3 regions of the Paenibacillus sp. FSL F4-0122 genome follow, and region 1 is predicted to be linked to each of the others. Evidence: riboswitches for the same ligand, from Rfam matches in the RefSeq annotation. Region 1 holds a riboswitch; each other region holds the start of a gene.
The links. A riboswitch is a leader RNA that binds a small molecule or an ion and turns the genes downstream of it on or off. The one in region 1 is predicted to bind cyclic di-AMP.
Positions count from the first base shown of each region.

Region 1 (3,279 bases):
TGCCACACAAAATGTTGTGGAGCAAGCAATAGCGTTAGGAGCCAATTTGCTGATCACGCATGAAGGTGTATTTTATAGCCATCATGCGGCGAGCGAGTGGTTAGAAGGTGATCCGGTTTATCATGCGAAAAAAAGTCTGATCGAACATTCCCAAATTGCTATTTTTCGTTATCATGATTATTGGCATCGGCAAAAGCCGGATGGAATTATGGTGGGTTTGCTGGGAGAACTAGATTGGTCCGCATACGTGGAAGAGCAGCAAGCAGCTGCTACGATTCTCACTATTCCTGCTATGACTGTACTGGAAGCTGCTCAGTATATTAAAAGTAAGCTAGGGATCTCTTATGTACGCGCTGCTGGTGACCTGTCTCTGTCCTGCAAACGCGTAGGGATATTAGTAGGTTACAGAGGAGGCGGGACGATGGCTATTCCGCATTTTAATGATCACAATCTTGATTTAATTATTGCTGGAGAGGGACCAGAGTGGGAGACTCCGGAATATGTGCGGGATGCAGGGCACCAAGGCAGATCTAAAGCGCTCATCATGTTAGGTCATGCGGAGAGTGAAGCGCCGGGAATGAAATATTTAGCTGAAATCTTAGCAGACAAATATCCCATGCTTCCTAGCCGGTTCATTGCTGAACAACCCATCTATCAGATGGTTTAATCTGGGGAAATAAAGAGTACGGAATAAATAAACATATTATGGAGAAAATGAAGGGAAACAGGTCACTGAGAAAGGAGTGTTTCAATGGAAATTCCTTTGGAGGCTGATGAAGTATTAAGTCGGATCAAAAAGCTGCAAAGCGACGGAAGCTCGATCAGTAAAAAACAAGTAAAGCAGAGCGATCCTGAGCTTATGAGAAGTGCGCTGTTCTTTTTTCCAAGCTGGGAGCATGCATTGAAAAACGCCGATCTTTTGTAGCCATAGTATTGTAAGAGGAAGCTAAGTGGACAGGGGAATATCTCTGATTCTGCTTAGCTTTTTTCATATCTCCAGTGAAAAGGATGGCCTTTATATAGAAAGTACTGGTGTTTTAACCTCCGTTTGGCTTGGTTCAGAGCCATTTTCTTAAATAAAACGAGTAAACAAGAGCAAAAGAAAGAGAAAATGAAGAGTATGCTCAATATGAAATGAAAAGCATTGCTTTCAACATTATTTTGACCAGAGCCCTCCTTTACAAGCAAACCTTACAAGAGTATGATTCATCTCAGAACTGACAATTATCTTAAATTTACAATTACATAAGCAATCCGCTTAATTTCCGTTTCTGGAAAGCGGGGGAACCAACAACTGGCAGCCGATGTGAGAGTCGGCACTGGTTATGGGGTGAATCCTGTTCCGGGTGCATAACATGCATCCCTGCAGGTAGGGCAACTCTCACTGCCCGAATCCGACAGCTAACCTCGTAAGCGTATGGAGAGAGGATGAATGGCGTGTTTAGTGATGAATAGCCACAGAGAATCCCTCTGTGGTTTTTTGCTGCGTTTTTAAGCAGATATAGTCGTAGAATTTATTATGAAAGAGGTGTTACCTTTGCCTATCGCTAAACTGAACGGAACTTCGCTCTATTATGAAATCAATGGAACTGGCACTCCGGTTGTGTTTATCCATGGACATGGATTAACACACAGTATGTTCAAACCACAGCTGGAGTATTTTTCCGATAAATATAAAGTGATTTTGTGCGATTTACGGGGGAATGGTAAGTCTGGTAAACTGCTGGAGGCCCCACATGAGATTATTGAGACGCAATGTCTGGATCTGATTATGCTGTTGAATGACCTAGGTATTCGTGAAGCAGTTTTTGTAGGAATCGCCTATGGTGGCTTAGTCGTTCAGCATATTGCCAAACAATATCCTGAGCGTGTAAAAGCCATTGTGGTCGCAGACAGCTTCTGTAGGACTCATGGATCAACAATTGTAGGGAAAATACAAACTATGGCAGCATATTGCAGTTTGCTAATGTATTATCTCCCAAGCGAGCTGGTGTTGCCTTCGATTCGGATGATGTACCGAGAGCGCTGGAGTCTGGCCTACAATGAGATTAGAAGAGGGCTGCTGGACAAACGTCCCCGGGAGCTTTATCGGCAAAGGCTGGCTACGAGCCATGTTGATTACACCAGATGCTTAAAGGCTTTTAAACGTCCTGCTTTATGTATTGTAGGGGACTTTAATGAATTTGGAGTGAATTGTATGAAGGAAATGGTGTCCCAGCTGCCACATGCGCAGTTGGCGATTATTCCGAACGCATTAGATCCAAGTAATCTGTGCCAGCCGGAGCAATTCAATGCGATTCTTCAACGTTTCTTAGAGAAGCAGCAGGGCAGTCAGCAGATTAGCTGATCTATAGGGAGACCTTTACAAGCGAAGCGTTTAAGTGGAAAAGGGCGTCCCATAGCCAGGGGGAATGAGCTGGCTATGGGACGTCTTTCTGGGTAGAACTTTAGGGAAATTCTCCCTAAAGTGAAGGTGATTATGGCTTCTAGCACGTGAATTAGGGAAATTCTCCCTAAAGTGATAGAAAGCATGGCTCCTAGAACGTGGATTAGGGAAATTCTCCCTAAAGTGAAGGGAATTATGGCTCCTAGAACGTGGATTAGGGAAATCCTCCCTAATAATAGGGTGTTTTTAGCCATAAATGGGTATTTGCATGAATTTTTAGGGAGGATTTCCCTAAAAACCTTATTTTAAAACGATTATCGATGAATATTAGGGAGGATTTCCCTAATATAATGGATATCTAACTAAAGGCTGGCTCATCAGTAGTGAAATCTACGAATGAGCCAGCCTTTGGTATTTTACTAACCGGTGGATGTTGAACATTTACAAGCATATTGTACCTAGAACGCCACTTAATGTCCCTACCCTACCACAGCATCAAATATAGCTCACCCGACGTGGGAAAGAACAGTAGACTCTAAGTAGTGAAGGTAAGAGTATAGAAGGGGCGTAGTAAGCGGTTCACCCGACGTGGGAAAGAACAGTAGACCCTAAGTAGTGAAGGTAAGTGTATGGAAGGGGCGTAGTAAGCAGCGCATCAGACGTGGGAGAGTACGTTAGACCCTAAGTAGTGAAGGTAATTGTATAGAGGAGGGCGTAGTAAGCAGCTCATCCGACGTGGGAGAGAATGGTAGACCTAAGCAGCTCATCCGACGTGGGAGAGTACGGTAGACCCTAAGTAGTGAAGGTAAGTGTATAGAAGGGGCGTAGTAAGCTGCTGACCCGACGTGGGAAAGAAACAGTAGACCCTAAGTAGTGATTGTAAGTGTATAGAA
Region 1 covers NZ_JBBODI010000001.1:3,346,787-3,350,065, forward strand. The annotation lists gene MHH49_RS14485 (Nif3-like dinuclear metal center hexameric protein) at 1-667, shown strand, start outside; gene MHH49_RS14490 (hypothetical protein) at 752-925, shown strand; cyclic di-AMP (ydaO/yuaA leader) riboswitch at 1,246-1,432, shown strand; gene MHH49_RS14495 (alpha/beta fold hydrolase) at 1,538-2,347, shown strand.

Region 2 (3,279 bases), 1.1 Mb from region 1:
ATCTCACGATCAGGATAACGATTCAAGGCTGTCTGGACGATGGCATCTACGAATAGTTTGCCTAAACCATGGCCGCATAGATCGGGGCGCATCCCAACTCCTAAACGGACGACTCCTTCCATCGGGAACAACTGTGCGAATCCGCACAAAACCTCATTTTCATTTAATATGGAGATATATTGTTCCTCCCGGAGCTGCGGATCACCAAACTCGATGCCAAGAGCCTGCATCTGCTCCCACGGCATCCAGCCATAAATATTATATGGGGGCGTATAGCTCCACTTACAAATAGCTTCTCCGTGAATTGCCTCCATAGGAACAACATGAAAAGTTACCGAGGGATTTATCATAAGGTCAACGATCTCCTTTCACGAGGACATTGCTATATTACTAATTATATACAAAATGGGGGAGGTTCGACTCAGAAACTTTATATGAGGGGAATGTTTTACAAATTATGAGAGGGGTAAATAAGTAATAAGACAAAAAAACAAGCTCTCCTCCAAGAGTACCTTGGAAAAGAGCCTATGTACGTTATTTATTGCACATCATCATTGTCTTCCGATTCAGCAGCAACCGATTGGTAAGCGTCTGTGCTCATAATGCGCTTGGCACCAACGTAGCGTTTCACGTAGTAGCTATCACTCAGAGAGCTAATCGTAACACCGCGTGAGGTAGAAGCGTGTGCGAATTTACCTTCACCGACATAAATGCCGACATGGGAGACACCTTTGCCACTTGTATTGAAGAATACAAGATCTCCGGCTCTTATATCATCACGGGAGATTGCTGTGCCCATTTGATATTGGGAACCTGATTGGTGTGGAAGGTTAATGCCAATCTTATCAAACACATACATTGTAAATCCGGAGCAATCAAATCCGTTAGTGGATATACCGCCGGATACGTATTTAGTACCGATGGCCTTGTCAATCACTTTATCCATTTTGGAATCTGCGAAAGCGCTTCCTGCTCCGATGGTGAGGATGATGGAAAAGCTTAGTACTGCTGCTGCTAACTTCTTCTTCAAAAGTGTATACCCCTTCCAAATGCCTACGAGGTTAGCTTAAGGGTTCGGTTGAAGGTCCCCTATGACCCCTCTATATAATGGAGGTCAATTCACCCAAAGTTGGTTCCCCCGTTTTCCTAATAGTTAGGAAACTCGGCTCATACTGTTGATTAGGATTAGCTTGTAATCAATACATGACAAAACCTTTGTAAATAACAACTTAATGATTACAAAAATGTTACTAAAATCTCACTGCGCTAATTGTAACAAACAGAAAGCCGCTTGGCAATCGTTTTTAACATATTAATGCAGAAAAATTGGCATTTTTACGGTAGAAAGGCATATGTAAGCGTTAATAATGACCTAATTTTTAATATAATTGCAATTTTTATCAAATAAACGTGTTTCAATTGGGCTCTAATAGTGTAAAAATATATTATGGAATAAAGAAAAACCCGAATTTGATTACGGGCATAATCAGATTCAGGTTCATATAGTTGTAATTGTGAGGTTATAGTTGTGAGGAAGGTTTCAATCGAAGGCTACAGCTTGATAAGCTGAAGTACTCATTACTCTTTTAGCGCCAACATAACGATTGGCCCAGTAGGCCTGACTGAGTGAAGTGATGGTCACTCCACGCGAAGAGGACGATTGTGCGAATTTTCCGTTTCCAACATAAATGCCGACATGGGATACTCCATTGCCAAGTGTGTTAAAGAACACTAGATCACCAGAACGCAGATTGCTTTTGGATACAGCAGTTCCAACGCTATATTGAGCTTTTGATGTACGAGGTAAAGTAAGCCCCACATTCTTGAATACATACTTTGTAAATCCAGAGCAATCAAATCCGGCAGTGCTTGTACCTCCGGTTTTATAGGCAACTCCAATAGTTTTTGAGATTACAGAGTCCATTTTAGAGTCGGCAAAGGCGCTTCCTCCACCAATAGATAACGCCATTACAAGTCCTAGCGCCGCAGCGACGCATTTTTTTCTTAAATTATGTCTTTTCAAAAGATGTACTCCTTCCAAGGCCTGCGAGGTTAGCTTAAGGGTTCGGTAGAAGATTCCCTATGATCCCTGTAAAGCGAGATCAATTCACCCAAAATATGGTTCCCCCACTTCCCGGTGCAAAGGAATTAGGCGTGTTAAGCACCAGAGAATGACGTTTCGACAGTTACACTTACGATAAATACATTTAGTTATGTAGGAATCGTTTCAATTGATTACAAAATTGTTACTAATAGCACAGGACTTATTGTAACAGAGCTTTTACGATTTTGCAAATACTCTTAAGTTATCCGTAATGAGAAAAAGTCCCAGCTCCTGAATACAGGAATTGGGACCTTTTTATTATGTCAAATAAGGTTGATTTATTGTGGAAATGCTTTGCTACGCCATAGATGATATTGTGCAGAGATTCCCCACATTTTTAAGAGCGTAGAAGGTAGTGGTGAGATTTGCCGTATTATAAGTGCCGGTAGGCCGGGACAGAACAGACCCGTCAGTCCGCACACTAGCAGTAAGAGCAGGCCTCCCGCCCCAAGTACAATGGAAACACCTATAGCAGGAATCAGTGACCGCAAGCAGATGATCAGTGAGGAGAACATTCCTGTACCGCCGGTGTAACCAAACTGCATATATAGAAGAAACAGGCGCACGATAAAAATATATATAAGCCATGCCAATACGTGTGGTACTAAATGAAGTAACAAAGCGTAGTTAAACAAAGAGGATAAGAACAGCCCGTACATTTTTGGAGCAAGCCAGTAAAGCGGCAGCAGGGTCAGCACCCATTCGATTAGGCTAAAGACTAAGACAGGTAGTCCATAGATCTTCATGCCAGGGAAAAAGAACAGTCCACGCTCGCCCTTTCGCTCCTGGTGGAGCTCATGCAGCAATCCTGCCCTTATGAAAGGGGAAAGCAGAAGTCGCAAGACAACAAGCGCCAGAAGCATCCATAACCAAGTGCGTATCGCAGGGTCCGTATTCAAGCTGAACTGTCCCTCGATATAATACAACAGTCTGCCCATACCGCTGCCTCCGGCGTCTTTATCCGGATAGCGCAGTAGAATTGGAATAATAGCAGATCGGATGAAACCATACATAAAGTAGCCCCAGAGCAGTCGGTAGATGAAGAGCAGAATTAAAATATAAAATTGCTCCTTCATGCTTTGCCAGCCGCGGGTTATCGATGTTCTCACAATCATTCACCTCACCAGACAAGAGTTCCGAGCACGGTTTCAAGTAGTTTAGTTACACTTAATGTC
Region 2 covers NZ_JBBODI010000001.1:2,217,461-2,220,739, reverse strand. The annotation lists gene MHH49_RS09410 (GNAT family N-acetyltransferase) at 1-350, opposite strand, end outside; gene MHH49_RS09405 (C40 family peptidase) at 539-1,030, opposite strand; cyclic di-AMP (ydaO/yuaA leader) riboswitch at 1,036-1,178, opposite strand; gene MHH49_RS09400 (C40 family peptidase) at 1,541-1,969, opposite strand; cyclic di-AMP (ydaO/yuaA leader) riboswitch at 2,027-2,165, opposite strand; gene MHH49_RS09395 (hypothetical protein) at 2,383-3,213, opposite strand; gene MHH49_RS09390 (M1 family metallopeptidase) at 3,225-3,279, opposite strand, start outside.
Region 2: it holds a riboswitch for cyclic di-AMP, as region 1 does, so the genes downstream of both, MHH49_RS09400 (C40 family peptidase) here and MHH49_RS14495 (alpha/beta fold hydrolase) in region 1, are expected to answer to the same signal.

Region 3 (3,279 bases), 1.1 Mb from region 1:
AGTGATGAGCGGTTGCTCTGCGATCAACGAAATGATCATCCAGCGTTCCTTACGGTTATCATCACTATAGCTTATCAAAGGATTTTTTGCAAAAGCTTCAGTTCTAGTTAAGCTCTGGTTTCACAGGTCCAATCACATATACGGTACGTGATTTACGGCCGAAATTACGAGCATGGCTCAGGGAATCATAATAGACATCCACTTTATTGCCTTTAATGGCACCGCCAGTATCCTCTGCACGGCGGAATCCAAGCCCATCGATATAAACCCACCAGCCAATAGGAATTACATTCGGATCTACTGCAATTGTACGACCTTCCGTTACGCGTGTTCCGGAGGCAGTTTTAGTACCTATTCCTGGCTCTTCTGACGAATAAGCTGTCATGGAGACGTTCTTAATCATCTTCTTGTACTCAAAGTCTACGCCAGCCTTGCTTGTGACGTTCTTAGTCTTAGCGCTAACTTTAGTCGTTTTGGAGGTAGTGCTTGATTTGGAAGTTGTTGTAGCTTTAGCAACTACAGTAGGCTTAGGAAGTGCTTTAGTACCAACGGCAATGATCTTATCTTTTGTTACCGTTTGTACTTCCTTGCCGATCATGCGCATAGAGGCCAGTTCTCCGTCTTGATAGATCTTTTCAATATGCTGAACCATGACGCCTGGTTTGCCTGCCTGTGCCACTCTAACTGTTCCCACAGTAAGGGAGGGATCTGCTGTCTTAATAACACGGAAAGGTAAGTTAGTTGTTCGCTGTACCGTTTGCTTGTTGATACGAACGATCTTAATCTCCATGTCAGCAGAGATGGTGGTGTCTAACGAAGGAAAAATCTTATCATAGCCTTCTAGGTTGATACCCAGTTTGTCAATCGCCTGACCGATAGTGTCTTCGGTCGTATATAACGTTTTTGTTGCTCCGTCCGCAGTAAGGCTAAATTTCTGCGCACGATTGATAACGACACGGTCACCGTCTTTTATTTCATCACTCAGACCTAAAGATAATTCATCATGCGGCTGCAGCGAAATTTGCTCTTTCTCCAACACATCACCAAGAAGTGCTTCTCGCGTTTCAAGTGTCTGTGTTTGCCCGTCTATTACTAAAACAAATTGTTTGTTACTTTGACCGTGTACGTACAGCAGAATTAACAGCGCGATTGCGATTGAAATCACACCTGCAAGTAAAAGTACGCGAGTATTTACTTGCTCCCACCGTAATGCGAAAGACCTGCTGGATGACTGCGAATCATGGGATACCTCTGGTTGGAATAAGCCCATTCTCTCCATCCTCCTTACATAGCCTCGTCGTCAATTTGTATATCATGAGGACTGAATTTCTTTGACGAAACTATTTGAGATTGTCACAGGATACGCACGTATTAACTTAGCGTCTCCTGCTCATGGATCGCCTGCTCGGCACAGCTACTCCCACACCTGTTATATAACAGTATGCGGGCAACATTCAGTTTATTCAAAAATAAAGAAGCCTAAAAAGAGTTCTCTTGAGGACTCTTTCGTGGCTTCTCCGATGTCAGAATACGCGGGAATGTTTGTGCACGAGGTTGCCTCTCTTACTTGCGCTTACGGGGTTAGCTGTCGGGTTCGGACGAAAGAGAGACGCCCTATTTCAGGTCACCCGCTCACGGCGGTTGCCCTTAAATTCACCCCAAAGACCACGTGAAGAAATCAAATATTGTTCTGCGGCAATTCCTAGTCGTATTCAAGATACAGGCATGCGGCAGTTCAATATTGGTTCCCCCGTTCTCCATACGGAGACTCAGCGAGACGATCCATGAATCAATGGCTGTCACAATAACAACAGCTCACATCACTGAAAAGATGATATCCTGTTTTGATGCATGTTGTAAAGGACGATTCAACCACGTTTAAGCAAATATATGGTTAAAATATTGTAATAATCAGCCGTTTTTATATTAAAAAAGTTTAATATATCGGCTATTCTCTATTTTTCACCCGTTTTACTCCTGTTTTCAGACAATCCCAAATCGTTCCAGTGCGTTCGCATACGTAATTTTAGCCAATTCTTCCCATGTTAACCCTTTAATTTCAGCCGCAGCCTCTGCTACTAACTTCACATGAGCACTCTCATTTCGCTTGCCACGGAAGGGGTGTGGAGTCAAATATGGAGCGTCTGTTTCGATCAATAATCGGTCCAATGGCGTCTGTGCAAGCACCTCTTTAGGCACTCTGGCATTTTTGAACGTTATCGGTCCTCCAAATGACAAATGAAATCCAAGGTCTAGACACATTTTTGCTGTTTCCCAGCTGCCTGAGAACGAATGCATCACGCCACCAATTTCATTTGCTTTTTCCTCCCGTAAAATCCGTACAACATCTTCATGAGCATCACGGTCATGTATACAGATTGGCATTTTTAGTTCACGGGCTAGTCCGATTTGTTTGCGGAAGACCTCCTGCTGCACATCCTTGGGAGAGGTATCCCAATAATAATCCAATCCAATCTCTCCGATGGCCACCACTTTTTCATGGCTGCAAAGAGAGGCGATCCAATCGAGGTCCCCCTCTTTCATATCAATCGCATCCTGTGGATGCCAGCCCACCGCTGCATAAATATAATCATAAGATTCAGCCAGCTTCATCGTTGAAGGGATCGTTTCCCGATTAAATCCAATATTGATCATCTTGCTAACTCCGGCCTCTACTGCACGAGCAATAACTTCCTCGCGATCCTCGTCGAATTGAGGCGCATCTAGATGTGTATGTGTGTCGAACAGATACATTTTAAAGCTCACTCCTTGTTGTTTTTATCAATAGTTCCATAAATATTTGTATTATTTTGCAAAAATCTCTGCTACAGAAGAGGGCAAGCGTGTAAGGGCTTTTTTCAGCTTATCCTGTGGGAAATATAGATGATATCTGCCACGATGAATTCCGCTTATTGAGCGCACAATATCCGATACCTCTGAAATTTCCCGCAATTGCTCATTCCGATCAAGCAGTAAAATTTGATTATTGTCGAAGGCTGCTCCTGGACGGAACACATCATAAGGCAAATCTGTCGGATAATCAATCTCTAGGTCATATTCTGGGTTAAGTCCCACTCCCGCAAAACTGCTGCGGATTTCCGTAATCATATCTGTATCCAAATTCTCGATCTCTACATATTTATACAGTTTACGATGAATAAAACGGGTACACAAGTCGCTTAATAACTCATCTTCTTCAAGTGTCCATTGCATAAAAGCAGTCTGTACCAGTGCCTCATCAAGCATTAAATATTGCTTCACTGTTACTTCTCCTCGAAA
Region 3 covers NZ_JBBODI010000001.1:2,289,568-2,292,846, forward strand. The annotation lists gene MHH49_RS09755 (3D domain-containing protein) at 104-1,270, opposite strand; cyclic di-AMP (ydaO/yuaA leader) riboswitch at 1,556-1,785, opposite strand; gene MHH49_RS09760 (TatD family hydrolase) at 1,984-2,754, opposite strand; gene MHH49_RS09765 (HD domain-containing protein) at 2,806-3,279, opposite strand, start outside.
Region 3: it holds a riboswitch for cyclic di-AMP, as region 1 does, so the genes downstream of both, MHH49_RS09755 (3D domain-containing protein) here and MHH49_RS14495 (alpha/beta fold hydrolase) in region 1, are expected to answer to the same signal.